4 regions of the Margalitia sp. FSL K6-0131 genome follow, and region 2 is predicted to be linked to each of the others. Evidence: riboswitches for the same ligand, from Rfam matches in the RefSeq annotation. Region 2 holds a riboswitch; each other region holds the start of a gene.
What was found. A riboswitch is a leader RNA that binds a small molecule or an ion and turns the genes downstream of it on or off. The one in region 2 is predicted to bind thiamine pyrophosphate.

Region 1 (7,742 bases), 1.2 Mb from region 2:
TGGAAATTTTAAAAGGGGTACCGACAACTGCGGTTGTAAGAGATCAAGAACAATACTTTATACAATTTTCCAATCATGAACAAATAGAAGCTGATTATGTAGTATTAAGTACGCCGCATTCGGTGGCCCAATCTCTTTTAAAAAATGAGGAATTAAATTCAATTTTTGATGAGCTAATAAGTTCTTCCCTAATAAGTGTTTATTTAGGATTTGATATTCCGGATGAAAAGCTCCCTGCTGACGGGACTGGTTTTATCGTTCCGGAAAACAGTGATTTAACCTGCAATGCCTGTACTTGGACAAGTCGGAAGTGGGAACACACTTCTAAAAATCACAACTTATTGTTGAGACTATTTTATAAAAATACGAATCCGGAAGTGTTTGAACATATCAGCACCCTTAGCGAGGAAGATTTGGTTCAGGTTGCACTGAAGGATGTGGAGAAAAGTCTAGGGATTACAGGAAAACCGATTAGTGTCGAGGTAACCAAATGGCTGGATAAAATGCCGAAATATCATTTAAACCATCGCAAAACCATCGAGGCATTAAATGGCAAATTAGCCGCTGAGTACCCTAATATCATCCTTGCAGGTTGTTCTTACTATGGGGTAGGAATTGCCGATTGCATCATGAATGGGAAAAACACAGCGAGGAAAATAGCAGAAGCGGAGTAAATCTCCGCTTTTTATTTTATCTTTAGACGTTTACAAATTCCTCCATTGGTTCAGCCGAATAATCCGCGACATTCCCATTTTCATATACAAATTTATGATTATATGTATTCGAATCCTCTAACATTTTCAGTAAAAAATATTTTAAATTTGCCATACCCAGATTATCTGGGTGCAGAATCCACGATATTTTCTTCCAATCAAGTATACCTTCATCCGTACTAATCGGAGTATGGTACTCAAAATCTTTCGGAACTTCCGCCAGAAATGCATGCATCCCCCCGGTTATCGAACCATCTACAATCCAAGTGACAACTCCTTTGTATTCAACATCACTTAACGGAATACCTGTTTCCTCCATTATTTCCCTTAAAACACTCTCTTTCGGTTCTTCGCCTTTCTCAATCTTCCCGCCGACACCGTTCCATATCCCCATCCAGGGTGATTTAATGCGGTTGAGCATAAGAATTTGCTCTCCTTTTTTGATAAAGCAAATGGTATATTTGTACTCCAAGAATCTCTCCCCCTTCACCAACTTCTTTTCCTTTATTATAGCAAAAAAGAGCAGGGGTACCCGCTCTCTAGTACTCTACTTGTTTTCTTAACCTCTGTGCTGCCTTGGTAATATCGGTGGCCTGGCTGATCGCGGTGATGACAGAAACCCCATCTGCACCTGCTTTCATAACTTTAAGTGCGTTTTCCATTGTAATACCGCCGATTCCTACCATAGGAATAGTGATACCTTTTTCCCGGAAATGTTGAATATGCTGAACGCCTTGGACTGGTTTCGCATCTTCCTTTGTTTTAGTAGGAAAAATCGGGCCGACACCAAAATAATCTGCACCAGCTTCCATTGATGTCAATGCTTCTTCCATCGTATGAACGGAAACTCCTAGAATTTTATCTCCAATCCTTTTACGAACCTCATCCACCGGTGCATCCTCTTGGCCAATATGTACCCCGTCAGCCTCTAAGGAAATGGCTAAGTCAATATCATCATTCACAATAAATGGGATCCCATGTTCTTTGCAGATGGTCTGTAGCTCCTCGGCAAGTGCAAATTTCGCGTCGCCCGTTAAAGCGTCTATTCCTTTTTCGCGAAATTGAAATAAGGTGATCCCGCCAGCAATAGCATCCTTCAGTACACTTGCAGGACTTTTATAGCAATTTGTACTGCCCATAATAAAATATAATTTTAATATATCTCTTAAACTATCCGAATCGATTCTCGTCATTTTATCAAACTGCTCCTTTTTTTATATGCCCAATGATTCGTTGGACCATGTCCGTTTCCAAGTGGAATATTTTCTTCAATTGCCGCTTGGATAAAATCTTTTGCAGTTACAACCGCATCATACACCTTTTTGCCTTTGGCAAGTTCTGCGGTAATAGCTGCCGAAAAGGTACAACCGGTTCCATGAGTGTTTTCCGTATTGATTCTTTTTGACTTTAAATAAGCAAATTCATATCCATCGTAAAAAAGATCCATTGTCTCTAACGGATCCGTGTCATGTCCGCCTTTAATAACAACATTTTTTACACCTAATTCAATGAATCTTTTCGCTGCTTCTTCTTTATCTTTTATTGATTTTATTTCCATATCAATAATCACTTCCGCTTCCGGAATATTCGGAGTGATAATCAATGATAACGGGATAAGCTTCTTTTTCAATGCGGATACTGCTTCTTGCTGCAATAGAGAGGCTCCTCCTTTCGCAATCATCACAGGGTCTATAACGATATTTTTCCAGTTATTTAAGATGATTTGCTCAGAAACCGCTTGGATTATATCAGCGTTGAACAGCATTCCTGTCTTTAGGGCATCCACCCCAATATCATCTGCTATGGAACGAATTTGCTCTACTACCGCCTCCACCGATAAGGGATAAACTGCTTGAACTCCTAATGTATTTTGGGCGGTTATTGCTGTGATGGCTGACATTCCATATACCTCAAGCTCTTGGAACGTTTTTAAATCCGCCTGAATACCTGCTCCTCCACCACTATCGGAGCCTGCTATTGTTAATGCTTTTCTCATTTTCCGGCACCTACCCTTCTCTTTGTTCAATGAAAGCTTTTTCGATTACATGTTGACCTGAAACAGATGCAAGCTGATCTAGAAACTCCATTTGAAAGCTTCCCGGTCCTTTGGAAGCTGTTCTTTCTGCTGCCAATTCAGCAGCAATTCCATATGCTGTAACGGCAGAGGCAGCTGCAGCCAATAGATTTTTTTCAACAGCAGCAAAAGCACCAATTACAGAAGTTAACAAACAACCTGTGCCTGTTACTTTCGTTAATATCGGATGACCGTTTCGACCCACAAAGGTTGTGGTACCATCCGTAATTACATCCTCTTTTCCAGTTACTACGATAATCGTTTGCAGTTTACGAGCAGCGGTGATAGCAAGATCTATTTGATTTCCTTGGACATTCCCTGCATCTACTCCCTTCACCTCTGCCTGAAAACCTGCGATATTAGCAATCTCCCCTGCATTTCCTCTTATAATGGAAATCTTTACTTCTCTCATAATCCTACCTGCCATCTCGGTTCGATACGGTGTTGCGCCTGCTCCAACCGGATCAAAAATGACCGGAACCCCGTGGGCATTAGCGGACTTTCCTGCAATAATCATCGATTCTACCGTTTCTGAATTTAACGTTCCCATATTTAAAACTAGCGCACCGGCAATCTTAGCCATGTCCCCCACCTCTTCAGGAGCATATGCCATTACAGGAGACGCCCCTAATGCCAAAAGTCCGTTGGCCGTAAAATTTGTCACTACCACATTCGTAATATTATGAACAAGCGGATTTTCCTTCCTCACATTGTGTAAAATGTCTCCAATTAATACCTTATCCATTTTTCATCCTCCTCAAAGTCATATTCTGGGTCGTGTTCCTGGGGGAAATACAAAAAAGCCAGCTCCTTCTTTAGGACCTGGCATCATTAGTAAGAGAAAAAACATTTTTCACTCCACTACTTTCCTCCGCTGGTATTAACCAGATCAGGTCCAAAGGGTTAAAAAACTTCCTGTTTTTCTCTCAGCCCAAATTAGGGCACCCCTAGTAGTCTTTAAAACTTTTATTCTTTGTACTTATCATATCCCGCAGAATTCAATATGTAAAGCAATTAAACAGTGTTGCGCGTCCATCGTATAATTTGTACACAAGTGGTCCCTGACACCCTTAACATCCATTTGTGGTAACAGGCACAAAAAAAAGGGATTTTGTGGTTTGTTGTCAAAATTTAATGGTACAAAGAGACTATTGTTGAAAGAGGTGGAGGGTATGGATAAGGAATTGAAACGGATTGGTCAAAAGTTAATGGATCATTGCCACCTATTAGCGAAAAATCTACAGGAAAAACAAAGCAATGATCCACATTTTCATTTACTCCAAAATCTTACATCTATCCAAGAAGTGTTTTTTCATTGTCTTGGTAATTCTCTTTCCCAGAATATAGAATCCACTCATTTCATGATGAATAAATGGGCAAGATTGTTACTAGAAAAAACGTACATATTTCATACACGACTTCAAAAGCAATATCTTTTTCCGAGCCATCATTATAAATCGGTGATTATGGACTTTTTAGAAGAAGAGATAAACAACTGCAGCATCTCTCCACAGGTTCTATTTCAAGTAATGAAAAAAATAGATTCTTTTATACAGCAAGCATCTACTATTTTTTCAAACCAAATGAATCCGCTCATCATAAAAGAATTGCGTCAATATGCCTCATGTTTGGCAGAAGAAAATATCACTTTGCGTGAACTAAATGATCTAAAAAATGCATTGAAAGAGGCAACGATCCTTGTTATTACGGATAAGGAGGATGCTATTAAATATGCTAATCAAAAATTTTGCGACATAACGAAATACAAGGAAGAAGAACTAATAGGGCAAAACCATCACAATCTTTTAAACTCCGGCTATCACACGGAAGAATTTTTTCAAGAAATACGAGAATATATAAAACAAGGCAAGGTTTGGAAAGGAGAAATTTGTAACAAAGCAAAAGATGGCAGTCTTTATTGGGTTGATTGCACTATAGTGCCGTTTAAAGATCGCAACGGGAACACGTTTCAGCATTTTTCCATTCAACATGATATTACTGAGCAAAAAAATACCGAAGAAATGCTTCGCAAGACCGAGAAGTTATCGTTGGTTGGTGAACTGGCAGCTGGGATTGCACATGAAATCCGCAATCCTCTCACTACCATTCGCGGTTTTGTTCAAATTCTTGACCATTTTTCAGATGAGAAGAAATATCTTTATTCTAAAACGATATTAGAGGAAATTGACCGCATTAATTTTATTGTGAACGAATTCATGGTGTTCGCGAAACCGCATACTGTTGAATTTAATAATTGCAACCTAGTCGATATCATAAGGAATGTCGTTCATTTACTCAACGCGGAAGCCGCTATGAAAAATGTTGAAATTACCGAAGCATATCACGATAACGACATTCTCATCTACGGAGAAAGAAATCAATTAGCTCAAGTATTTCTGAATATGCTTAAAAACGCTATTGATGCATTACCTAATGGGGGCAAAATTAAGATCTCCAGCTCATTGGACGAGGAAAATGTAATGATTTCCATACAAGATAACGGAATTGGGATGTTACCTGAACAAGTCGTTAAAATAGGAGAACCCTTCTACACATTAAAGGAAAATGGAAATGGGTTAGGGTTAATGGTCAGCTATAAAATTATTGAAAATCATCGTGGAACCATTATGGTGGAAAGTGAATTGAATAAAGGAACCACCTTTCATATATCCTTTCCTCTTCTTAATAACATTTAAACGGTTTCTTTTTGAGCTTCCAGGTAAATCCGATCAAAAAGATAAATGAATTTCAAAAAGGATCTTAGGGTCCTTTTTTTTATTTTAACAAAAATAACAATATATCTATTAAAATGTCATTTTCTTATCAAAATACAGGTAAATAGATCTATTTATATTGAAAACGGACAAAAAGTGACAAGCTTTTTAGTAATTCTTTATAAAAGCATTCCATAAAGATTATTGTCTTTCGTAAGAAATCCTAATGAAGAGTAGTTTCAGTCTAGATTCTCTGAAAGGAGGTGAAAGGATGCACTTCCCGAGATTTGTATTAAAAGGTTTAATTATTGGTGCGGCCCTATGTTTCCCCAGTGTTGTACTGGCGGACAAAAATGATCATGCCCCTGCTTCTAATGACAAAAAGACGATTCCGGTCGTATCCAGTCTTAAGGGTAATGGATTTGGGAATAACCTAAACAGTTCCAAAGAACATCTCAAGAAAAAGCAAAAAAAGGATCATCACCAGGTTAACCTGGTCCATAAATCTTTACCAAATGTCGCTAAAAAGGCAGTCAACGGATTAAAAAACGGGCATGCTAGAAACATCATCCATGCCAAAGATAAGCAAAAACAGAAAAATCCAGGTCTTAAAAAGGGACATTTCAAGACTAATAAAAATAAAAATTCATCTGTTTCCGGAATGATTCATCGGGTCAAGACAGAAAAACCAGAAATGGATGTAAAGAAAAAGTCTGTTCCTAACTTGAAACCACATATGGAAAAACAGGTCACGATAATAAAGAAACCTGATTCTGTTTCAAGTATTAGGAAAACAGTGAAGGCTAAAAAGTCCCTATCCACAAGAATCTCTGATTCAAGTAATTTGGTTTCCAAACCTAAAAAAGATTCACCTGTCCCAGTTAAAAAACTGCCTCAAGATATTCAGATTATTACCACAACAACACTTGGAGGCAATAATTCAACTGGCGGCTCTAATGACAGGTATAATATAGGGACCAGCACAATGAGTATTGCAGGATGGTTTGAATGGGGACATTATAAATTGCCTAGCTTTGATCGGTTATTTATTTCCCGCTCACATGAGTTATGTAACCAATGGACAAATGCTCCGCCAGTCCAGCCGCCTAAATAGTTCCTTTTTTATAAGCATACTGAATGGATAAGTAAAAATAACAGTAAAGCATAAAAAAGGAGCGAAATAAAAATGAAAGTAAATATTAAAAGTTCAACTGTAATTAAATCAATGGCATTAGCTGGAGCTTTATCTATCGGTGTATTGATCGGAGGACATAATAGTGAAGCAGCAGGCTTCAGCAAACATGATAACCACCATGTAAAAAGGGAAGCAGCCATTTCTTTACATGAAAAAGGTTTTGCACATCATGCAAAAGTGAAAGCTAAAGTAGATGTGGATGTAGTAAAAATAGATAAACCGAAGAAACATCATCATGCAGAACATCCTAAGGCAATGAAGGAGCGCAGTGAAAAACCTTTAGTAAAAGAAAATAAATCTATTGCTAATAAAATTCACTCTCAAGCAGCTGAACATGCAAGCGAAATGGCAAAATTGCATGCAGCAGCTAATTCGGCTGTTCATGCCGTGGAACAAGCTAAATCTGGACAAGGTGCTCAACAGGATTCTCCTACAGACAACACTGTCATGGAAACTGCAAAACACCATAGAGATGCGGATAAAGCTCAAAAGACTAAGGAAGTGGAGTCTAAAACAAAGCATAAAGAAAACAAATCTCATGCAAATAAAATCCACTCTCAAGCAGCTGAGCATGCTAGTGAAAACGCAAAATTACACGCAGCACCTAACTCTGCAGTTCTTGCAACCGATGAAGAAATGGATCATTCCTCTGAAGTATCAGAAGATCAAAAAACGGATAGCAAATCTGAAGACAAAAACAGCAATGACGATAAAACCGTAGTTTCCGACGAGAACGTAAAAGGTGTTGTTTCTGAAGATAAGGATGATGAACAATCTGATCTTGTTTCTGAAGACAAAGAGGATTCTGACCACACAGGTGTTGTTTCCAAAGACAAGGATGATAAGCAAACCGGTGTTGTTTCTGAAGACAAGGATGATGAGCAATCCGGTGTTGTTTCCGAAGACAAAAATGATGAGCAATCCCGTATTGTTGATGAAGACAATGATGACGCTGAGCGTGCCGGAGTAGTTTACGAAGACAAAAATGATTCTGATCAAGCCGGTGTTGTTTCCGATGATAATGATGAAGCTACTGACAATAAAAC
Region 2 (7,742 bases):
ATTGGCTTCCAGATAACGACGATGGACCATCCCATCAAAATATAGAGGATTGTGGACGTGAAAAGATATTTTTTAACAAAAAAACACTTAAAGATTGTCCCTAAAACCGCTAATCCCCAGACGATTCCAAACATCGTCCACCCTTCCCAGCCTTTTACGATTATCAATAAATATGGGGTATAAGTTCCTGCAATAAAGAAGTAAATAGCAGAATGATCTAAGATCTCAAAAATATCCTTTGCCTTCCCTTCTCGTAATGCATGAACAAGTGTAGAAGACATATAAAGAAATAACATTGTTCCTCCGAAAATAGTATAGCTTATCATATGCCATGCATTTCCATAAAACAGGGAAACGAACACAAGCGTGACAAGTCCTGCAATACTTAAAATTGCACCTATTCCATGTGTAATGGAATTCGCGATTTCTTCTCCTTTAGAGAATGAATGAGTAGCTGCCATAACATCATATCCTTTCTCTATTGACTAAAGTTACAAACAAAATACACAAATTATTTTCTTATATAATAAATAATTAATACCTAAAACAACAAAAGCCCTGCCTCTCTTTTGTCCTAACGGCTCCTTGACCGTGCCAGTGTGAATCAGGCTTTATTAAAATTCAATTACTATTATTCAACAAAGGTGATATTTTATATGTGGAAAACTTGAAAGGGAAATAATTCATAATAGTGAGGAAAGTTTTGAAATCGCTGAGTGAAAGAAAGAGGTGAAACTCCCTATTATTGAAGTTTCACCTTCCATGTTTCATTAAGCTTTTTGTACGTTTGCAGCTTGCTCTCCACGTTGACCTTGTTCAACGTCAAATGTTACCTTTTGACCTTCTTCAAGTGATTTAAAACCTTCGCCTTGAATCGCTGAGAAGTGAACGAATACATCATTTCCACCTTCGCGTTCGATAAATCCAAATCCTTTTTCACTGTTGAACCATTTAACTGTTCCTTGTGCCATGTTCCTATTCCTCCTAGTGTGTCTTACACACAATGGATACTATCCTTGCTCATTGATATAAAGTCGATAAGTTTTTCATCACTTTTTCATCTAACAATACCGAACAAAAATAATTCTTTTTTATAATAACAGAAAAAGGAAGATAAATCAAGTGAGTATATATAACCATTTTATACTTTTACTATACTAAACCAATAATTCACTTTATTAAACATAAGCAAAAATCAAAGTAATTGGCATGCTTGTATTAGAGGATGACATAGATGTTGAGTTAGCCGAAAAGACAATAAAATCCATTAACATTTTTGGTGTATTCAAAGCAAAACCAGAATTAAAAAAGGCATTGAACTATATTGGGAAATAGACCTCAGGTCGAGGTCTATTTCTTATCTAAAGATTACTCCTTATTATTAATCTAGATTTACGAAGGCTTTTTTCACATCTATTTTCTTGTCAATCATCCCTTTTTTATACAACCAACTTGTAATATTGTTCCATACCGATAAATCTTGATGGCCATAGTTTTCCGTTTTATTGTTCATTAAAGGGAGAAGAATGTGTAAACTCTTCGTTTCTACTTGATGATCAAGTGGAAATGTGGAATCCTCATGTTTATAAAGTGTTTTTAATGCAGCATTGGGATCTTTTGTTACAGCTGCTTGTCCCTTTGCCACCGCACTCCAAAATTTCTTTATAACAGATTGCTTTTGTTTCATTTCTTTTTCACTAGTAATTAAAATCAATTCATAATAATTTGGCACCCCATAATCCGCAGGGTTAAATGCATTAACAGGATGACCCTCTTTTTCCAGTAAAATCTTTTCATGATTTATATAACCACCATCAATTCCATCTACCTTTTTCGAAGTAATCGCCGGAATTAAGTCGAAACCTACATCGGTAGTTTTCACTTTATTCGGATTTCCTCCATCCTTTTTCACCATTGTTTTTAATACAGCTTGTTCAAACTCAAGAGAAGAGTAGCCGATATTTTTTCCTTCTAATTCTCTTGGTCTTGTAATTCCGCTATTCTTTGGTACCATCAAATAATTTAATGGTTCTCGAACAATAGCTGCCACCGACACAACTGGAATTCCTTCAGCTCTTGCCATCACTACTTGCGGCTGATAGCTTATTGCTAAGTCCACCTTCCCTGCAGCAACCAGCTTTAATGGATCCGTAGTTTCTGAGGGCATTTTTATATCGACATCCAAACCCTCTTTTGCAAAATAGCCTTTTGCTGCAGCTGTATAAATGGCTGAGTGCACCGCATTTGGATACCAATCCAACATAATGCTGATTTTTTGCAAGCCATCACTTGTTTTTGTCCCACTACTTTGCGAACAGCCCCCAAGCAATATAAGGGCACTTATTATCACTATTATTAAGCATCGTTTCATTATGTCCACCTATTTTCTATTCCAAAATAATATTTTTCGCTCTATCAAACTTACAATGATAAACAATAACATTCCAAGTAAAGAAAGGAGGGTTACCGCTGCAAATACCCCTTCAGCATTTAAATTTCCAGACATTCTTCGGCTGTAATATCCTAGTCCTTCGTTTGCACCTAACCATTCCCCGATTGTTGCTCCTACAACCGCAAATACTACAGCAAGCTTCATTCCAGAAAATAAATGCGGCAACGCAAACGGAACTTCAACCTTCACAAAGCGCTGCCATCTGGTTGCTCCCATCGTTTTCAGTAAATCTATGTATTCCCTATTCACTTGCTTTAACCCATCATAAAAATTTAATACTATCGGAAAAAAGCAAATTAAAATCGTAACAGCCACCTTGCTCCAAAGTCCATAGCCAAACCAAAGGATGAAAATTGGCGAAAGTGCGATAATGGGAATCGTTTGCGATATTAAGACTATGGGGTACATCACTTTTTCCATTGGCTTGGAAAAATACATTGCAATTGCTATTCCAATTCCTCCCGCTAGTGCTAATAAAAATCCTATTAGAACCTCCCGAAGAGTTGCTCCTAAATGAACGACAAATAAGTCATGAGGATAATGGATCATCATTTGCAAAATGGATGTAGGAGTCGGAATGATGAAGGAAGGGATTTTTCCTGATTGTACTAGCCACTGCCAAACCAACAAAAAGAGAATGAAAGCTATGATAAATAAACCGTATTGTTGTCTAAAACGTTTAAACCAATCCATCTGTAATCCTTCTCTCTAGTTCTTGACGATATTTCACCATTTCAGCTGTATAAATCATCCCAGCTTCTCTCGGTCTTGGCAGATCTACCTTCAATTCTTCCACTCCTTGCTGCGGATGGAGAATAAGGATTCTATCACTAAGAAGAATAGCCTCTTCTAAATCATGAGTAATAAAGAGAATCGTTTTATCAAGTTCCTGCCAAATCGAAAGCAGCCATTTTTGCATATCTCGCTTTGTAAAAGCATCGAGGGCTCCGAATGGTTCGTCTAATAACAGTACTTCCGAACCAGTCAGAATGGTTCGCAAAAAAGCGATGCGCTGCTTCATGCCGCCGGAAAGTTGTTTTGGCAAAGCATTTTCCCATTCCGCAAGGCCTGTTTTCCGAAGCCATTCTCTCACATCCTCTTTTGTATAGTTATTTCCTTTTTGAATTTCTGAATGAAGCATTAAGTTCTCTAAAACAGTCCTCCATGGTAAAAGCAAGTTCTGCTGTGGCATATAACCGAAACTGCCCGGAGATGGAATTGCCGTATCCATTAATATTTGTCCCGTTTTCGGTTGGAGCAGTCCAGCAATTAGTTTTAAAATGGTGCTCTTACCTGAACCGCTTTTTCCTATCAAACTAACAAATTCACCTTTTTCAACCGTTAAAGAAAAATTGGAAACAATCGGGTTGTGATCATAGGTAAAAGAAACCTTCTCTAAATGAAGTGTCATTTTACTCTTTCCTTTCTAAAAAGGCTCTTTTCTTTATCTACCTTATAATTTATATGTGTCAGTAGATAAGCTACATAAAGCAGCCCTTTATAATGGCCAATCTTGTCCAGACATAAGCATCTCCCAAAATAAATATTCATATTTGGAAGTGATTTGAAAATGATTTTCCAGCACTGCCAGTTCCTCCTCTGATTTCCCAATAGTTATTTCATCCAATAATTTAATCAACCATAGTGCAATGGAACCGAATTCATCGGAGGAATACGTCTCTATCCATGTTTTGTAAGGATTATTCTCCAGCTGATGTCCATATTGTTTTTTCAATAGCTTTCCAATTTCCCAGTAGTCCCAAGCACATGGCAGCAGACATGAAATGAGCTCTGCAAGCGTTCCATTTTGGGCAACACTTAACATATAGCTCGTATATGCTAAATTATTTGGCGTAGGCTTTGTTTGTTCCAACTCTTCCGTTGTTATACCAAACTGACTAGCGTATTCCCGATGAACATTCATTTCAAAATGAAGAATGTTATGTAGTAGCTGGGCAAAATGTGTCATCGATGCAAGATCATTTGCTTTTTGAACACCAATAGCATATAACTTCGCATATTGGATCAAATAAACATAATCCTGTTTCATATATTCTTGAAACATTTCTTTCGGAAGTGTCCCTTTCCCTATTCCTTGTACAAATGGATGCTGATGATTTTGATTCCAGATTGATTGAATATTATTAAATAAGCGTTCAGAAAAAGTCATTTTTCATTGCTCCTTCCTGTGGCCTAAAGCTCACGATTGAAAAGACTGTTTTTGCGAATGATTCCCTGCAGTGCCTGATTTTTCAGTAAAACCTTTAAAACAATTATTCCAATTACCGCACCTCCGAAAGAACTTACAATAAATGCTGGAATAAAGCCAAAAACGGCTGCTTTTTGCCCAAGGATAAGAGTGGCCAGCGGATAACAGCAAATAGCACCAATGATACCTGTCCCCACTACTTCACCAGTAAATGCCCACAAAAGCTTTTTCGTTTTCATAAATAAAATCCCTGAAAGAAAAGCACCAATCATACTTCCTGGAAACGCGAAAATCGATCCCGTCCCTGCCATGTTCCGTATAAGGGAAACAATAAATGCCTGGGCAACCGAATACATCGGTCCTAATAGAACAGCCGTTAAAACATTTGCCATATGCTGAATGGGAAAAATCTTTGCAAAGCCTACCGGAATGTACACGATATTACTTGTTAATGTAGTGATGGCAATAATCACACAAGTTAAAGTCATTTTTTTAACCTTACTCATAATAAAAAATTCCTCCTTTATAATAAAAAAACCGCTCTCAAAATAGAAAGCGGTTGTAGCATTAGTTGTATATCTCAACAACAATCTACCGCTTCCCTACGCCAGTACAACCTGGATCAGGTCCAAAGGGTTTCAATCCAACGATTTCTCTCAGCCACACGGCTCCCCTAGCAGATACTAATATTCAATTGGAAGGACGCAAAAAACCCGCCCTTCATGTAAGGACGGGTTACATTTACAAGGATAAAATATTCATTACCTTCATAAATTCAGCCACTTCCTTACGCCAGCACTAACTGGATCAAGTTCAAAGGGTCCAGAACATATCTGTCTCAGTCTGTTTAAGACTCCCCTAGTGATTCATTATTCATTTATATACATATACTAGCACAAATTTTAGAAAAAGAAAGAAGAAATTTTATTATATTAATAAAATAACCATCGGAGATAATGTAATCATCAATCTTTTCGACCTTTGTATCATAAATTGAGTCGGGATTTGGGTACCTTGTTTCCTTAATTCTCCCTCTTTCATGATAACACTCCTTCCATCATTTTTATTTACAGTCAATTTTTTTGGTCTAATGCAACTTTTTATTATATATTATCCAAAATTCAAGATTATGTTCGCCAATTTTGATTATTTTTTTCCTCAGTTTATTAGTTATTATGAATTTATTTATGGTTTTATCTTCACATAGACTTAAAAACGCTAAACACAAAAAAGCCAGTTTCTTATGGAAACTGACTAAGTTGATTATGTAAGGAGCCGCCTTTGCCGTAATTTAATGATAAGAAAGTTTTAAACCACCACTCCTCAAAGTGGGTGTTCTCAGAAACGTTTCTGCGTGTCCTCCATGTCTTATAGACAGAGGCTTGTCATTCCGGTTTCTATATAAACTCCCTATTACAGCTCAAAGGTTAAAACTTTATTATGATTACGAACAACGCAGCTTGTGTTATTATATTACTCCCCTTTTGATAAAAAATCAAATGAAAGGTTTTCCATCCAATTTTAATGTCTGCAGACAAAGATTCCTCTATGTCATTAAAGGCGGTAATTTTCATAGTGTTTTTACGAAAATAACGTTTATATGAAAAAACGAATTCAGTGCCCACTATTGATATTTTTGAGCACTTACACCCGATGAGAAGAAACTTGAAGCTTCCTTTTCGCTATTGTTGCTAAACGGATAGAGAATAATACCGCAATGACAGCAAATATAGCGATCATCCCAACGACACCCATCCATCCGAAATTACTGTAGAAGGTTCCGCTTACCGTACCTCCAATACTTGAGCCTGTGTAATAAAAGAACAAATAAAGAGCTGATGCTTGTGCTTTATCATGTGACGAAAGCTTTCCAACCCAGCCGCTTGCAATGGAATGGCCGGCAAAAAATCCGAAAGTAAAAATAGCAATGCCAATAATTTTTAGCCATAGATTTGTGTTAAGGGTTATGAGTGACCCGATTAATAATATAGCGAGAGAAACTTGCAAGATTTTTCTTCTGCCATGTTTATCTGCCAACATTCCCATCCATGTTGAACTAAAGGTTCCAACTAAATAGACGACGAAAATAAATCCGACTAAGGTTTGACTTAAGGAATAAGGCGGTGCAATTAATTGAAATCCAATATAATTATAAAGAGAAACAAAGCTTCCCATTAATAAAAATCCAATACCAAATAGATAAATTAATCCAGGTTCTTTAAATTGACTGAACAGTGATGTTCCTAATTTTCCAATCTCCAATTTTCGTGCTTGGAAATGAGTTGACTTGGGTAATGTAAACCAAAATAATAGACTCGCAAGTAAACTGATAATACCAATTACTACAATAGCAATTCTCCAATTAAAAAAATCGGTCAGGACCCCGCTGATGATACGTCCGCCCATACCGCCGATAGAGTTTCCGCTTATATATAACCCCATCGCCATTCCCAAACTTTTCGGCTCAATTTCCTCCCCCAAATAAGCCATTGCAATCGCAGGCAATCCGCCTAAAACAATCCCTTGCAGAATTCTTAGTAAAAGTAATAAATGAAAACTTGGACTAAATGCTGTTAATATTGCTAATATCGAAGAAGCTACTAATGAAATCGTCATAACCGGTTTTCGACCATATACTTCTGAGAGAGAGCCTGTAAGCAGCATACTAATAGCTAGTGCAATGGTGGTAGACGATAATGTTAAACTAGATACTGCCGGTGAAACATGATACTCCTTCGCAATATCCGGCAGTAATGGCTGGGTGCTCCAAAGAATGGCAAATGTGTTGAAACCGCCAGCAAATAGGGCTAAATTTGTTTTTTTGAAATTGGCGGTTCCACGTTCTATATATCCCATGATGAATGATAAACTCCTTTTTTTCTAGGCTAAAATTTCTGAACTTGAGAAAGGCTTTTGACAAACACAATGAACCTTTCCGTGACAGGCGATAAATACCTTCCCTTCTTCCATGTGAGCCCGATTTCCCTCATACAAACCGGATTTTTTAAACGGATGAGTTTGATTTTATTCTTATCCAATACTTTCACATCAGGAACGATAGACACTCCTAATTGGGCTTCC
Region 3 (7,742 bases), 900 kb from region 2:
TGACCCGCTTCCGACATTATAATTCCATATAAAAAAAGACCCCAAACACAGTTTGGAGCCTTTCCATAATCATTAATGTCCTCTAATTTCATTCCATTTTTTCTTTAATTGATCTGTTAAATCCTTCCACTTGCTTTTGTGCTCTTCTATCTTATCTTTGAGTTTTTTTGCGCCTTCTTTTAATTTTTTATCAATTTCCTCTGCTTTATCAATAAAGGATTGGTTATCCTTTTTCCCAGCAAGAGTTGCATTGACAGATTGTACACCAAATTGACCTGGTTTCGTGTATTTCAATGTGTTTTGCATGACAGCTTGGAAAACTGGCACAACTCCTTGGGAGCTTAGTCCATTTAAATAGTGCTGTGAATCGGTTTTATCATATCCTATCCAGACAGCACCAACAAGATTTGGGGTATATCCCACGAACCACTGATCTGTTGTTCCGTTTGAACTGTATGAGGATTGTGTAGAGCCTGTTTTTCCAGCAATGGTATAGCCAGGAACATTTACACCTTTCCCAGTTCCCGTTTCTACAACATTCAGTAACATAGAAGTCATTTCATCTGCAACTTTTTTACTGGTTACATCTGTTTCCTTCGGTTTTCTCTCAGCAATAATATTACCAGTTGGCCCTACAATCTTCGTGATAATATGGGCATCATAGCGTTTTCCGTCATTGGCAAAAGCCGAAAATGCATCAGCCATTTGCATCGGTGATACACCTTTGTGCAATCCGCCGAGAGCCAATCCTAGATTTCTATCCTCATTTGTTAATGGAATTCCAAATCGTTTGGATGCATCCATTCCTTTATCTATCCCAATTTCATTTAAAAGCCAGACGGCAGGTAAATTAATCGAGTCTTCAACCGCTTTATACATTGGAACTTCCCCGAGATACTGTCCATTATAATTTTTAGGAGCGTAATTTCCGAAGGTCATTTGTTCGTCCTTCAAGGAGGAATTTGCCGTATAACCTTCTTCTAATGCCGGCGTATACACCGCTAATGGCTTCATCGTTGATCCAGGTTGTCTTTGCAGCTGGGTAGCCCGGTTAAATCCCCGAAATACCTTTTGACCTCTTCCGCCTACAAGTGCTCTTACTCCACCCGATTTTGGATCCAGCAAAATCCCTCCGCTTTGTACTAAATCTCCGCTGCGTCCCGAAGGAAATAAATAATCATTTTGGTATACACGTTCAAGTCCAGATTGAATGTTTTGATCCATCTCTGTATAAATGCGATATCCTCTGGTTAAAATCTCATCTTGTGTCAATCCATAACGATTAATTGCTTCATCTAATACCGCATCCACATAATAAGGATATTTTCCTTTTAAAGGATCTCCCCCAGTGTCTTTTAAAACTAATTTTTCGTTAACTGCTTTTTTATACTGATCATTTGTAATGTAACCATATTTTTTCATGGCTCCCAACACAACATTTCTGCGCTGAATTGCCCGGTCCATATGTTTATATGGATCGAGTGCAGATGGTGCATTAATGATGCCGGCCAATGTTGCTGCTTCACTTAAATCAACATTCTGGACATCTTTCCCGAAATATTTCTTAGATGCGTTTTGAACACCCCAAGCACCATGTCCAAAAAAGATTTGGTTTAAATACATTTGTAAAATATCATCTTTAGAATAATATTTTTCAATTTTAACAGCTAAAAAAAGCTCTTCAATTTTACGTCTATATGTTCTTTCCGGGGAAAGAAGTGCATTCTTCGTTAACTGTTGGGTAATCGTACTTCCTCCGGCCGTAACACCGCCTGCGGCAATGTTTTTGAAAAAGGCGCTTGTCATTCCGCGGATATCGAACCCGCCGTGATCATAAAATCTATGGTCCTCAATTGCAACAACTGCATTTTTCAAATTGTCCGGCACTTGTTTTATGGAGACTCCTTCTGTTCGATTGGCTGATATTTTACTTGCAAGATCCCCATCTTTATCGTAAATCGCTGTGGATTGTGCTAATCCTTTTTTCAATGAGCCAACATTAACCGTACTGGCAAAATAGGTGAAAAATCCCAAAAATCCTAACACTACAAGGGATAGTGCCAGCAAGATTATTTGATTCATATGTGCTTTCTTCCATAACCGTTTTACAGCAACCCAAACTGGCTGTAACCGTTTCATGTAGTTCCCTGCTTTCATCATTCATTTGGAATGGAGGAATCACATTCCAATATTTACAAAATAGAGCTGTCTCTATTTCTATGCTAAAGGATATTATGGAACTTGAAAAAAATCAATGGAAATTTTAAAAACAGTGGCCCCTAACCATTGTCATAGGGCTATAGGTGCTTCGTCGCAAGATTTAGATAACGCACCAGAGGCAGTTCAGAAGATGATGCCCACTTATCTTTAACGGTTCCGTTAGTTGATTGACGTGAGCTAGTTACTAATTATTTTTTTATGATTATATAAAAAGAAAGGGATAGCTCCCCTTCTTCGTTTCTATTATTTTTTTACATTCTTTACAAGTCTTGGAGCTGTTATTAAAATGAATACAACCAAAATAGAGCTTAAGATAAAGCTTGGCAACATATAAGTACCATTATATAAGAATGAATAAAGCGCTACCGGCTGCCCTTTTGGTGCGTAAGATCCAAAGAATACAATTCCTGTATAAAAATGAACGATAAATCTTAATATACAACCGACAAATATTCCTATAACTGAAAACGTAATCCATTTCCCTTTTTTTGATTCCTGAATAGCACTACGCACTTGATTTGCAAAAAGACCTGCAAATCCCAATACTGTAAATGCTACAAAATAATCTAAAATAAGCTGTATTAATACATATACTTTAGAATATCCAATGATAAATTGTAATAATCCCAATATAAATCCGGTTAATAGTCCGCCTTTTAGTCCCCAACGATATGCCATGATAAAAACCGGAACCATCGCGATAGAAACAGAACCTCCTTCTGGCCATATCGCTTGAAAAATAACACTTGATACAAGATCAAGCAAATAAGCAAGTGCTCCTAAAACAGCAACTTCCACAAGAAATAACGTTTTCGTTCTCATTTTCATCCTCCCCATTCCCTAATACTTCATTATGAACTGACTGCCCTATTAGGGACCGGGATGAATAAAACCTCTATATTGCTATAAATAAAAAAGCAATACAGGACGGTTTTTAGGAAGTCCTTGTATTGCTCATTCCATCAAACCACAGTCCCTGCGCTAGCATTATCTAACAGGTTCATAGGGTCAGAACTCAGTCGTTCACTCTCAGCCATATCGGCTCCCCTTGTGGGAATATTCATTTTTACCTTCTTGAATATACTACGAAACTATACATTTGACAATCATTTTTACTTTATTCTCCATTTATTTAAGAAAAGTAGTAAATTCATTAAAATAACTTGGAAAGTGTTTGATAATTTTGATATATTTAAAATAAAACACTTATGTTCTCTAAAGTAACGTTTTTTTAGGGGGTGACAAAATGATTCCGTTAAAAGATGTTGTTATAGATTTTCTGGAAGATTGTCGTGAGCGAATCTTATCCCAATGGAATAACAAAATATTAATAAGCGAAAAAGATCCCTTTAAAGAAGGTGTGCTTTTAAATGGCCAATTTATGTACGATATTGTTTTGAAGGCCATCTCAATGCCAAAAAATCAAATTGATCAGCTATTAAAACCGTTATCAGAAAAAGTTGCAGAAGAAAGAAAAAATGCCAATATTAATATTGGTGAATTTGTTTATAATGTTAATTTGGGACGTACTATCATTTTCAAGAATTTATGCTCCCTGCATACGGAGTGGAATAAACTGCAGCCTTCCTTAGATAAGGTAAACTACACTTTTGATCAATTTCTTTATTACGCTGTTTCCAAGTATTCTGAAACACAGGATATGATTATTAAAGAAAAAAATCAATATATTTCTTCGACACATCAAGATCGGTTAACACTTCTGGGACAAATGACTTCCAGTTTTGTTCATGAATTCCGTAACCCGCTAACATCTATTCACGGTTTCGTTCAATTATTAAGAGCAGATTACCCTGAGATTCCTTATTTGGACATCATTTCCAATGAGCTTGAACAATTAAAGTTTAGTATTTCACAATTTTTGATGCTATCAAAAAAGGAAATTATCGAAAATAAAAAAACAACTGTTTTGCTCAATGATTTAATTGAACAAGTATTATCATTTTTATATCCTCGAATATTAGAAGTGAATGTAGAGGTACAAAAGGAATACAAAGAAAATTATAGCATTTTAGGTTATCATGATGAGATCAAACAGGTGCTTGTTAATATTATTTTTAATGCGATAGATGTTTTATTAAATATAGAACACCCAATTATTCGGATTAAATTAGATAAACAAGACTCATTTGTATCGTTAGAAATAGCTAATAATGGTCCAAAAATTCCTGAAAGCTTAATAGATCATATTTTTGAACCATTTGTTTCACAAAAGGAAAGCGGAACCGGGTTAGGGCTTTATGTATGCAAAAATACTATAGAAAAGCATGGCGGAATATTAACGTGTCATTCAACGGATGAATGGACTGTATTTAAGATCCTACTTCCACATACATAACAACTTTTAGAAGCATCCATATACATACTGTTAAAGTAAAGAACTCTCCCGAAATTGGAAGAGTTTCTTTGTTCATATAAATCCAGCAATATATTACCAAAAAAAGAAAGGTAAAAAGGCCAAGGCTCCAATTGCACCTAATGCTATTCCTGCACCGAAGCCCCAACCCCAGCCCCAGCCCCAATATGGATAACCATATCCACCATAAAATGGATATGCGTAACCTCCATATCCTCCTGGAAGAGGTCTTAAATATACCATCCTATTATCTACTCGATGAATTATTCCCCGATGAATTCTTCCGTCTTTTGTACGAATTTCAACGGGTCTTCCAATCCCACGCTGACACATATGATAGTAATTCAATTGTGTTCACCTCCATTAAATTCCTACACTTTAGTGTATGGAGATTTATATTTTTTGAGATGGACAATCGTACAGGGCCATCGCTTAATTTTCTTATGTAATTTATGACAAGGTTCTAGCAAATAACTGCCTTGGTCGTCCCGCTTTTCATTTCGGGTACTATAATTCATTAAAATAACAATTTAAGCATTTAACCTTCTTAAAAAAAGAATATCCCTTTCCTGCTAAATGTGGAAAAGGGATATTCCGGTTACCTAGTATACATAAGCTGCACCAACGATAATAAGAAGAATAAACAACACCACGATTAACGCGAATCCACGTCCAGCTCCAAAACCGACACCGTAGCCATATCCAGGATATCCATAGCCGTATCCATATCCGCCGCATCCACACATAAAGTATCACCTCCTTAAAAAGGAGTTCAATAATATTTCTAATGAAATACATTATTCATTATTGAACCAATTGTTATGGGCTTTTGATTATTTTATAGACAAAAATATTATTTATTGACAGGCACTTCTTCGTGGATAGCCGCATAACCAATTTCATGCATTTTTCTTGCAAGCTCTCGATGTCCATCATTATTTGGATAGAGTAAATCTCTTGTGCACCACTTTTCTTCCTCACCTTTAAAATACTGATGAATATTTAAAGCATATATAGGTGGTTTTCTTGCCATAGATTCCATATACCGATTAAAGTTTTTAATCCATTTTTCTGCGTTTTCATCCTCAGGATACGGATTATGGAGACCCAAAATGATCAACATATATTTGTCATTCTGCTCGGATTTCATGTCCTTTATCTTTTGAACAATATCATCAATATTACTCTTGCAAGTCTTTAATGATCGAAAGAACTCCGTCTCATTTTTGTTCTCCTTATACTTATTCATAGCATCGATATAATCTTGATGCCCTGCAGAAAGTACAATGATGCCACTGTCTTTCATTGCATCTTTTACCCGCTTTTCCTCTAAAAGCGTATAGATGTCATTAGAACGATAGGTTGAGCGAGCAATACTAGTAACAGAGACTCTCTCCTTCAACACTTCTTCTGCCATTCTCGCATGTCTATGAATAAATCCTGGTGACAAAAATGATGCCCCTATCCCTGAACATAAACCATCGCCTATTGCCAGATACCTCATCATTACCCCCCCAACAAAAACTATGATAAATATCCTTATTCATTAGTATTCATTTTTCAGCGGATGGTCACTGGGTTCGATAAAAATAGGCGGATAAGGTAATCTACTCTGAATGGGAAAAATAAAAAAGGAGAAACTACCAATGTTTCTCCCTTTACTAATTATTCATATAAATGACAAGCCACAAAATGGTTTGGTTTCGCCTCTACCCAGTTTGGTGTTTTTATAGAACAAATATCCATCGCTTTAGGACATCTAGTACGAAATCTGCATCCGCTCGGAGGATTCACAGGATTTGGTACATCCCCTTTTAGAATAATCCGTTCTCTTTGCCTTTCCAATTTAGGGTCAGGAAGCGGGATTGCAGATAAAAGTGCTTGGGTGTATGGGTGTAGCGGATTATCATACAATTCCTCACTTTCCGTAAGTTCCATTATATGGCCTAAATACATTACAGCAATTCTATCACTAATATGTTTTACCATGGATAAATCATGAGCAATAAATAAGTACGTTAATCCTTTTTCTTCTTGCAGGTTTTTCAGTAAATTAACAATTTGCGCTTGGATGGAAACATCTAATGCGGCAATAGGCTCATCTGCAACAATAAATTGCGGATCGACTGCTAATGCTCTTGCAATTCCTACCCGTTGTCTTTGACCACCACTGAATTCATGTGGGTATCGATTAGCGTGGTTCTGATTTAGACCTACCAGTTCCAATAACTCTAATACCCGAGTCCTTCGTTCCATCCCGCTCATATTTGGATGGTGGATAAGCAACCCTTCAGAAATAATTTCTAATACAGTCATACGAGGATTTAACGAGGAATACGGGTCTTGATATATCATTTGCATATTTTTATGGATAAACTTCTTGTCCGCTTTTCCTTTTCTGTCCCCCAATTCTTCACCAGCAAATATAACTCGGCCGGAAGTTGGAGTATAGAGCTGGATAAGCGTTCTGCCAACTGTGGACTTCCCGCATCCTGATTCTCCTACTAATCCCAGTGTTTCCCCTTTATATATGGTGAAACTAATTTCGTCTACAGCGTGTAATGTTTTGTTTTTGCCAATGGAAAAATGTTTAGACACATTTTCAACCTCAATTAATGGTTTCAAGTTTTGCATTAGTATGTACCTCCAATGCCTACAGGCTGTAGTTCCTTAGGTGTCCTCTCATCCTGGAGCCAGCATGCAACAGAGTGCCCATTTGTTCCCTCCGATGTACCAGGTGCAAAATAATGACATACCTTCATTGTATAAGGGCATCTTGGAGCAAATGGACATCCCGCTCCAAGACTTGCTAAATCTGGAGGAGATCCAGGAATCGGAATTAATGGTTTCGTACGATCTTCATGAAGCTTTGGCATTGATTGCAGTAAGCCCATTGTATATGGGTGCTGAGGAGTATAAAAGATCTCTTCTACCGTCCCCATCTCAACGATTTCTCCTGCATACATAACAGCTACGCGATCTGCCATATTTGCAACGACACCAAGATCATGGGTAATAATAATAATGGAGGCCCCTGTTTTTTTCTGCAATGCTTTCATTAATTCTAGTATTTGTGCTTGTATTGTTACATCTAAGGCGGTTGTCGGTTCATCTGCAATTAATATTTTCGGATTGCAAGCTAAAGCCA
Region 4 (7,742 bases), 100 kb from region 2:
GGAGATCGTATTAAGGTTTGTGACAATGTAGTTTGTGCTTTAAAAACAAAAAGCGGCCGTATTGGAACGGCTTCCTTCTCATGGACATATTACGGTGCCGAGGATAACTCCACCATCATCTATTGTCAAAAAGGGATTATCAAAATCTATCATCATCCAGATTACCCGCTTTTGATTGAAACGAAGGATGGGGACGTAATCAAATACGAAATAGAATCTATTCAAACTAATGATAACCAAACAAGTACTGGTGTGATTGATGCTTTTATAGAATCGATCCTTTATGATAAAGAGCCTCCTATTACTGGCCAAGAGGCACTCGCATCACTAAAGGTGATAGAGAAAATCATAGGTGGATAAGTTATCTGGAAGTTTCGGTATAAGAAAAAAATTGGTTTCATAAAATGTAGTAATTATTCTTTATAGGATCAAAGAGGGAACGTGCCCGTAAACAAAAAAATTGCACTAGAAAGGTCAATAGAATTACTTTTTAATAGTTTGTAAATTTTAAGGGGGAAAGTCTAGTGAAGAAGACTTTATCGTTGATGGTGCTTGTCTTTTTAATAATGGTGCCTCTTCTTACTGCTTGCGGCGGTGAAAAATCATCGGGCAACAATGGAAATGACGGAAGATCAGGAACAAAAAAACATAAGATTGGGATTCTGGCACCGGCTGTTACACATGGCTGGGTGGCTGCAGTTGCCTATAATGCAGAGTTGCGGGCAAAGGAATTAGGAAAACAGATAGAGTACAAAATTGAGACTAGTAATAATGCAGAAGAAATGACTTCCCAACTTGATGATTTAAAAACATGGGGAGCAGAAGCGATTGTAGCATTTCCGCAATGGGAAGGCATGGAGGTACCGATAAAGCAGGCATTGGATGCAGGAATTAAAATCATTAACTTTGATATCAAAATCAATGTTGATGGTGTCTACCGAGTAGCAGGGGACAACAAGGATATGGGTATTCAAGGAGCTAAGTATGTTGTCGATAAAATCGGAAAAACAGGAACGGTAGTCATGCTGGAGGTACCGTCATCCGGGTCTGTTTCCGAATTAAGAAAACAAGGTTTTGTTGATACGATGAAAGAGATTGCACCTGATGTGAAGATTCTCTCTTATGCTACGAAATTTACACGCGAAGACGGGCTAAAAGACTTTTCGGATATCCTAACGAAAAATAAAAAGATTGATGCTGTTTACTCCATGGATGATGAAACCTCCATCGGTGTACTGCAAGCAATTAAGGAAGCAGGGAGAACCGATATTAAAGTCGTCACAGGTGGCGGTGGAATGCAAGAATATTTTAAAATGATGCCGGATAACAATGACATTTGGATCGAGTCAGCACTATATAGTCCGGCAATGGTAAAAGATGCGGTGGATATTGCGTTGAAACTGTTAAACGGAGAAGATGTACCAAAAGAGACCATCATTCCTACTACAATTGTTGACAAATCTAATTATGAAAAATACTTAGACGATAAATCTCCATATTAATCTATGTTTCTATAGAAAGATAAACAAATGAGGGGTTATGGCATAGCTATAACCTCTTTTTACAAAGGGGTGGATGCCATGTTCGTAGAAATGAAAAATATTAGAAAGTCCTTTGGAAGCAATGCAGTATTAAAAGATGTATCGTTCACTCTGAAAGGCGGAGAAATTTGTGCGCTGCTTGGGGAAAATGGAGCGGGAAAATCTACATTGATGAACATACTTGGCGGCGTTCACCAAATGGATTCAGGAAGCATAAGTCTAGATGGCAAACAGGTAAAGTTTGCCACTCCTGCACAATCACAGGAGGCTGGAATTGCCTTTATCCATCAAGAGTTGAACCTCATCAATGATTTACCAATTTATGAAAATATGTTTCTTGGCAGAGAACTAAAAACAAAAAGAGGAAGACTGGACTTAGAAAGAATGATGAATGAAACAAAAGAAGTATTTAAACAAATGAATGTCCAGCTAGATCCGAAAACATTTGTGTCTGACCTAGATGCTTCCTATAAACAAATCGTAGAAATATGCAGGGCAATGATGATGAATGCATCTATTATTATAATGGATGAACCTACTACCTCTTTAACCGACCAAGAAATTGAACGAGTCTTTTCAATGATGAAAACGCTAAAGGATAAGAATGTTGGGATTATTTTTATCTCCCATAAACTGAATGAAGTAATGAGTGTTTGTGATAGATTCACGGTACTAAGAGATGGCGGGCTTGTTGCAGAGGGAAACATCAATGAAGTGACAACAAATGATTTGGCACGGCACATGGTGGGATATGAGGTTAGGACAGGTTCCCTTTTAAAGGAGAAAAAACTGGGAAAGGAAGTTTTACGAGTAGAGGGACTTACCAACAACCGAGACTATCGCGATATTCATTTTTCAATTAAAGCGGGTGAAGTCCTTGGGGTGACAGGACTCTTAGGGGACGGAAGAAGTGAACTATTTCAAACAATCTTTGGCGTAGATAAACCTTCATCAGGCAAAATTTTCTTAAATGGTATAGAGGTAAAAATAAAAAGCACTGCCCATGCAATCAAAGAAGGAATTGCGTATCTGCCGAGAAACAGAAAAGAAAACGGTATTATCAAAGATATGAATATTCTAGAAAATGCTTCTATCGTGACTTGGCCAATATTTTCAAAGCGCGGAATGATTGATACAAAAAAACATATAGCAGAATTTGAGCAACAAAGAAACGCTTTGCGAATCAAGATGGGAAAGGAAACGGACAGCATTAACAGCCTTTCAGGAGGAAATCAACAAAAAGTGGTTTTATCCAAATGGCTGATGGCAAAGCCGAAGCTGCTGATCTTAGACAACCCTACTCAAGGTGTGGATGTCGGAGCGAAAGAAGATATTTACAATATTATCTTAAAACTTGCTGAAGAAAACATTGCCATCATTGTGCTTTCCAGTGAAGGACAAGAAATCATCCGCGTCTGTGACCGGGCGCTTGTTATGTACCATGGAGTGATTCAAGGGGAAGTATCCGGAGAAACAATGACAGAGCAACATATCATGAGTCTTGCTACTGGTGGCCAGTTGACGAAGTAAGGGAGGGGATGTTGGAGATGAATAAAAATTTTTTTCGATGGTTTCGTCATAAATGGAAGGAGTCTCCACTATTTAGTACGGCCATTGCGCTCATTATTATGGTGATTCTGCAGACATTGGTACTGGGATTTAATTATGATTCATTCGGCAGCTGGTTTCAGTCCTGGATCAATAACTGGATTAATATCCTGAGAAATAACGCAGGGATAGGAATCATTGCATTAGGGATGACGTTTGTTATTATGACCGCAGGGATTGATTTATCGGTGGGATCTACATTAGTAGCTACTGGAGCATTTGCAATGATCCTTTTGGATACAGGATCGAAAGGACTTTTGGCGCAAATAGGAATTACGGGAATTCCTGCATATCTTATTGCGGTTTTACTGGTATTAGTTTTCGGCTATTTGTTAGGTTCTTTGATAGGAGTCACCATTACTAAAGGGAAAACTCCTCCATTTATTATTACTTTAGGCGCGATGATGATCTTTAGGAGCGTTACCCAACAATTCATGCAAGGTTACAACCCGACAGTGCCGATGGATTTCTTACAAGTTTCCAATCTCAGCATTGGAGGATATTTGATTATGCCGATTCTATATTGGGCTATCATTGCATATATCCTTTATTATGTCTCTAAGCGAACCGTTTTCGGGAGACAAGTCATTGCGGTCGGTTCCAATGAAAAATCGGCAAAGCTATCCGGAGTAAATGTAGATAAAATTAAGGTACGAGTATATGCATTAATGGGGATTCTTGTTTCCATTGCGGCTATTCTTCAAGTGACTAGGATAGGTTCCATGGACTTTGCAAACGCTGGAAGAGGAGCAGAAATGGATGCTATTGCTGCAGCGGTAGTAGGTGGAACAAGCCTGATGGGCGGAAGAGGATTTATTATCGGTACCATCTATGGGATGTTAATTATTGCGGTAATGAATAATTTATTGAATTTATTTGGAGTGCCGCCGTTTTTAAGAGAGGCGTTTAAAGGGATTATAGTGATTGGAGCTGTGCTTCTGCAAAGGAAGGAAAAATCAGCTTAAGAGTGGAATAGTTTAATAGAAAAAATTCTGTTAAATAAGGAGAGAATAATGTCTAAAATTACGTTTTTAGGAGCGGGAAGTACTGTATTTGCAAAGAATGTCCTGGGAGATTGTATGTTAGTTCCAGCTTTAGAAGGCTTTGAATTTGCGTTGTTTGATATTGATGAACAGCGTTTAAGCGATTCAGAAAAAATGCTGACTAATTTAAAAGAAAACCTAAACAAAAACATTCAAATCAAAGCGTATCATGATCGGAAAGAGGCACTTAGGGATGCAAAATACGTCATCAATGCCATTCAAGTAGGCGGATACAAACCAAGTACGGTTATTGATTTTGAGATTCCGAAAAAATATGGTTTAAGACAAACGATTGCAGATACGGTCGGAATAGGCGGAATCTTCCGTAATCTGCGCACCATTCCGGTAATGCTTGATTTTGCAAAGGATATGGAAGAAGTGTGTCCTAATGCATTATTCCTCAATTACACGAATCCAATGGCGGTTTTAACTGGGGTTATGAATCGTTTTACAAATATCAAAACGGTTGGATTATGTCATAGTGTCCAAGTTTGTACAAAAGAGTTATTTCGTTCATTAGGGATGGATCCAAAAGGAGTACAGGAAAAGATTGCTGGCATTAACCATATGGCATGGTTGTTAGAAGTAAAAAAGGATGGGAAAGATCTATATCCTGAAATAAAGAAAAGAGCGAAAGAAAAACAAAAAACAAAGCACCATGATATGGTCCGATTCGAATTGATGGATAAGTTTGGCTACTATGTAACGGAATCATCCGAACACAATGCTGAATACCATCCATATTTTATAAAATCAAGGTATCCAGAGCTGATAGACAAGTACAATATTCCACTTGATGAATATCCGCGCAGATGTGTGAACCAAATAGAAAATTGGGAAAGAATGAGAGAGGATTTAGTAAATAACAAGTCATTAGACCATACTCGTACAAAAGAATACGGCTCAAGAATTATCGAAGCAATTGAAACAGATATTCCATTTAAATTTGGCGGAAATGTGCTCAATACAGGAAGACTTATTAGCAACCTACCTGAAAAAGCATGTGTAGAAGTTCCATGTATTGCAGATCGCAGCGGCATCACTCCTACCTATGTAGGGGATCTCCCAGAGCAATTAGCAGCACTTAACCGAACAAATATCAATACTCAACTGCTCACCATAGAGGCAGCCATTACTGGAAAGCGGGAACACATTTATCAAGCAGCTATGCTGGATCCACATACATCAGCTGAATTATCGTTGGATGATATCGTTTCGTTATGTGATGATTTAATCGAAGCGCATGGGGAATGGCTGCCGAAGTTTGATGGATCACCAGTGTTAGTTTGATGATAAGTATTTATCATGTATGAAGTGGTTAAAAGTTGGATCCGTGAAGATCTAAAAATACTTAAATATCATTTTAAATAAGTAAGATAGTTGAAAGGAAATAAGACATTACTAGACAATATATCTTCTTGACATATATTTAAATCATGCTATGATAATAGCGAAATATTGTTGGAAAACTTAATATTTTTTTAACCACTAGGGGTGCCATTTAAATGGCTGAGATTAAAGTGTGACTTTGAGACTCTTAGAACCTGATCTGGTTTATACCAGCGTAGGGAAGTGGAACAAGGAAATTTTTTGTGTATTTTAATTTCCATATAAAACCACTTTCTTGAGCGTTGAGAAAGTGGTTTTTTGTTGCACTTTGAAAAGATCTATGGATGCACAACAAAATGATTTTTTGGAGGAGATCGTATGAATTTTTCAGAACAGTTACGACAAGAAGTGGATACCATTTGGGAAGCTAGTTTTCATCATCCTTTTGTGACGGGAATTGCAGATGGAAGCCTATCATTGGAAAGTTTTCGATATTATGTGTTACAGGATTCGTATTATCTTTCTCATTTTGCAAGGGTGCAAGCTTATGGGGCAGCTAAGGCACCAGATTTACATACAACGGCACGTATGGCGGTCCACGCACAAGGGACGGCTGAAGCCGAGCTTAAACTACATGCTCATTTTTCTAAACAATTGGGGATCACAGAAGCTGAAAGAGAGGAATTTAAGCCTGCACCGACAGCTTATGCTTATACATCTCATCTGTACCGTGCGGCATTTGCAGGTCATATCGGTGATATAATTGCTGCCTTATTGCCGTGCTATTGGCTTTATGATGAAATTGGGCAGCGATTAAAGGGAAATACACCAGAGGAACCAATTTACCAAGAATGGATTGCGGCATATGGCGGTGAGTGGTTTCATGAAAAAGTGATGGAGCAAATCCAGCGTATTGACGAGATTGCCAAGCAAGTAACGGATTCGGATTTAGAACGAATGACACAACATTTTATCATAAGCAGTCAATACGAATACTCCTTTTGGGAAATGGCTTATCGGATGGAAGATTGGCCGATTAAGCAAAAGGTCAACAGTTTATTGATAGCTGATTTGGAATAGGAAAAAGATTGCACTCTTATTAAATATGAAATAGAGTACGAGATTTATCAAATATTGAGGTTGGTGGATGTAAATTGAGGCCCGAGCTACATATTATTTCAACAGGAATGCAGTCTGTTTCTGAAATGGTTCAAATCGTAGGTGAAATTCATCCTTATATCGATGCTTTTCATATTAGGGAAAAAAAGAAATCGGCCAGGGAGCTTATTGAAATAGTGAATCAATTAAACGCTAACGGCGTTCCGTTAGAAAAAATAATAATCAATGACCGTATAGATGTAGCAATGGTCGCGCGGGTAAAGGGTGTACAACTTGCTTATCATAGCTTGGACATTTCTGCGGTAAAAGGGGTGTTTCCAAGTTTAAGGTTGGGCTGTTCCGTTCATTCCCTAAATGAGGCGTTGTATGCTGAAAAGTTCGGTGCAGATTATGTGTTGTTTGGACATATTTTTTCCACGCAATCCAAGCCTGATGTAGAACCACGCGGTTTGGAAAAATTAAGAGAAGTAACTACGAAAGTGACTATTCCTGTGATTTCTATTGGCGGTATTGATTTTAAGCACGTGAAAAAGGTGTTAAAAACAGGGGTACAAGGGGTTGCTGTAATGTCTGGGGTCATGTTGGCGGACAATCCCCTTCAAGCAGTAAAAGAATATTCATTTCAACTTGGGTTAAGGGAAAGAGGTAAAGCAAAATGAGTGAATGTTATGATGCCATCGTTGTAGGTGGCGGTGTTAATGGCAGTGCAATTTCCTATAACCTTGCGAAACGTGGCTTAAAGGTAATTCTATTAGAAAAGGACCGTTTAGCTAGCAAAGCATCAAGTGCGGCGGCGGGAATGCTTGCTGCCCAAGCAGAGCTTGAAAAGGATGGCCCACTCTTTCAATTGGCCAAAAAGAGCCGTTCGATGTTTCCTAATCTAGCTGTGGAATTAAAGGAAAGGTCAGGGATTGATATTGAATTGGTGCAGAAGGGATTAGTCAAGATTGCCAGTTCACAAGCAGAGGTACAGGAGTTTCAAAAAATGATGGAGGCAAAGCAGCAAGCAGGGGAAACGGTGGAATGGATGACAGGAAAACAATTATGTGAAAAAGAACCTGCTTTATCACCTAATTTACTTGGAGGAATGTACATTCCAAAT

Region 1: another riboswitch for thiamine pyrophosphate. It lies ahead of thiM (hydroxyethylthiazole kinase); the one in region 2 lies ahead of thiW (energy coupling factor transporter S component ThiW).
Region 3: another riboswitch for thiamine pyrophosphate. It lies ahead of thiT (energy-coupled thiamine transporter ThiT); the one in region 2 lies ahead of thiW (energy coupling factor transporter S component ThiW).
Region 4: another riboswitch for thiamine pyrophosphate. It lies ahead of tenA (thiaminase II); the one in region 2 lies ahead of thiW (energy coupling factor transporter S component ThiW).

What each region holds. Positions count from the first base shown of each region.
Region 1 covers NZ_JBBOZS010000001.1:4,256,199-4,263,940, forward strand. Annotated here, with positions in the region: gene NSQ59_RS20810 (protoporphyrinogen oxidase) at 1-674, shown strand, start outside; gene NSQ59_RS20815 (NUDIX hydrolase) at 697-1,185, opposite strand; gene thiE (thiamine phosphate synthase) at 1,253-1,906, opposite strand; gene thiD (bifunctional hydroxymethylpyrimidine kinase/phosphomethylpyrimidine kinase) at 1,903-2,709, opposite strand; gene thiM (hydroxyethylthiazole kinase) at 2,720-3,532, opposite strand; TPP riboswitch at 3,637-3,746, opposite strand; gene NSQ59_RS20835 (ATP-binding protein) at 3,960-5,483, shown strand; gene NSQ59_RS20840 (hypothetical protein) at 5,773-6,615, shown strand; gene NSQ59_RS20845 (hypothetical protein) at 6,688-7,742, shown strand, end outside.
Region 2 covers NZ_JBBOZS010000001.1:3,039,510-3,047,251, forward strand. Annotated here, with positions in the region: gene trhA (PAQR family membrane homeostasis protein TrhA) at 1-461, opposite strand, end outside; gene NSQ59_RS14870 (cold-shock protein) at 771-971, opposite strand; gene NSQ59_RS14875 (hypothetical protein) at 1,204-1,335, shown strand; gene NSQ59_RS14880 (ABC transporter substrate-binding protein) at 1,382-2,371, opposite strand; gene NSQ59_RS14885 (ABC transporter permease) at 2,381-3,145, opposite strand; gene NSQ59_RS14890 (ABC transporter ATP-binding protein) at 3,132-3,863, opposite strand; gene tenA (thiaminase II) at 3,951-4,622, opposite strand; gene thiW (energy coupling factor transporter S component ThiW) at 4,646-5,167, opposite strand; TPP riboswitch at 5,244-5,346, opposite strand; TPP riboswitch at 5,429-5,531, opposite strand; RNA gene ssrS (6S RNA) at 5,930-6,126, opposite strand; gene NSQ59_RS14910 (MFS transporter) at 6,306-7,517, opposite strand; gene NSQ59_RS14915 (LysR family transcriptional regulator) at 7,547-7,742, opposite strand, start outside.
Region 3 covers NZ_JBBOZS010000001.1:3,941,669-3,949,410, forward strand. Annotated here, with positions in the region: gene NSQ59_RS19360 (transglycosylase domain-containing protein) at 73-2,139, opposite strand; gene thiT (energy-coupled thiamine transporter ThiT) at 2,464-3,042, opposite strand; TPP riboswitch at 3,176-3,279, opposite strand; gene NSQ59_RS19370 (histidine kinase N-terminal domain-containing protein) at 3,467-4,576, shown strand; gene NSQ59_RS19375 (hypothetical protein) at 4,670-4,927, opposite strand; partial or broken gene NSQ59_RS27985 (YjcZ family sporulation protein) at 5,197-5,274, opposite strand; gene NSQ59_RS19385 (SGNH/GDSL hydrolase family protein) at 5,448-6,098, opposite strand; gene NSQ59_RS19390 (ABC transporter ATP-binding protein) at 6,260-7,228, opposite strand; gene NSQ59_RS19395 (ABC transporter ATP-binding protein) at 7,228-7,742, opposite strand, start outside.
Region 4 covers NZ_JBBOZS010000001.1:2,939,218-2,946,959, reverse strand. Annotated here, with positions in the region: gene NSQ59_RS14410 (Gfo/Idh/MocA family protein) at 1-360, shown strand, start outside; gene NSQ59_RS14405 (ABC transporter substrate-binding protein) at 525-1,502, shown strand; gene NSQ59_RS14400 (sugar ABC transporter ATP-binding protein) at 1,581-3,071, shown strand; gene NSQ59_RS14395 (ABC transporter permease) at 3,089-4,114, shown strand; gene NSQ59_RS14390 (alpha-glucosidase/alpha-galactosidase) at 4,163-5,482, shown strand; TPP riboswitch at 5,673-5,780, shown strand; gene tenA (thiaminase II) at 5,900-6,601, shown strand; gene tenI (thiazole tautomerase TenI) at 6,676-7,299, shown strand; gene thiO (glycine oxidase ThiO) at 7,296-7,742, shown strand, end outside.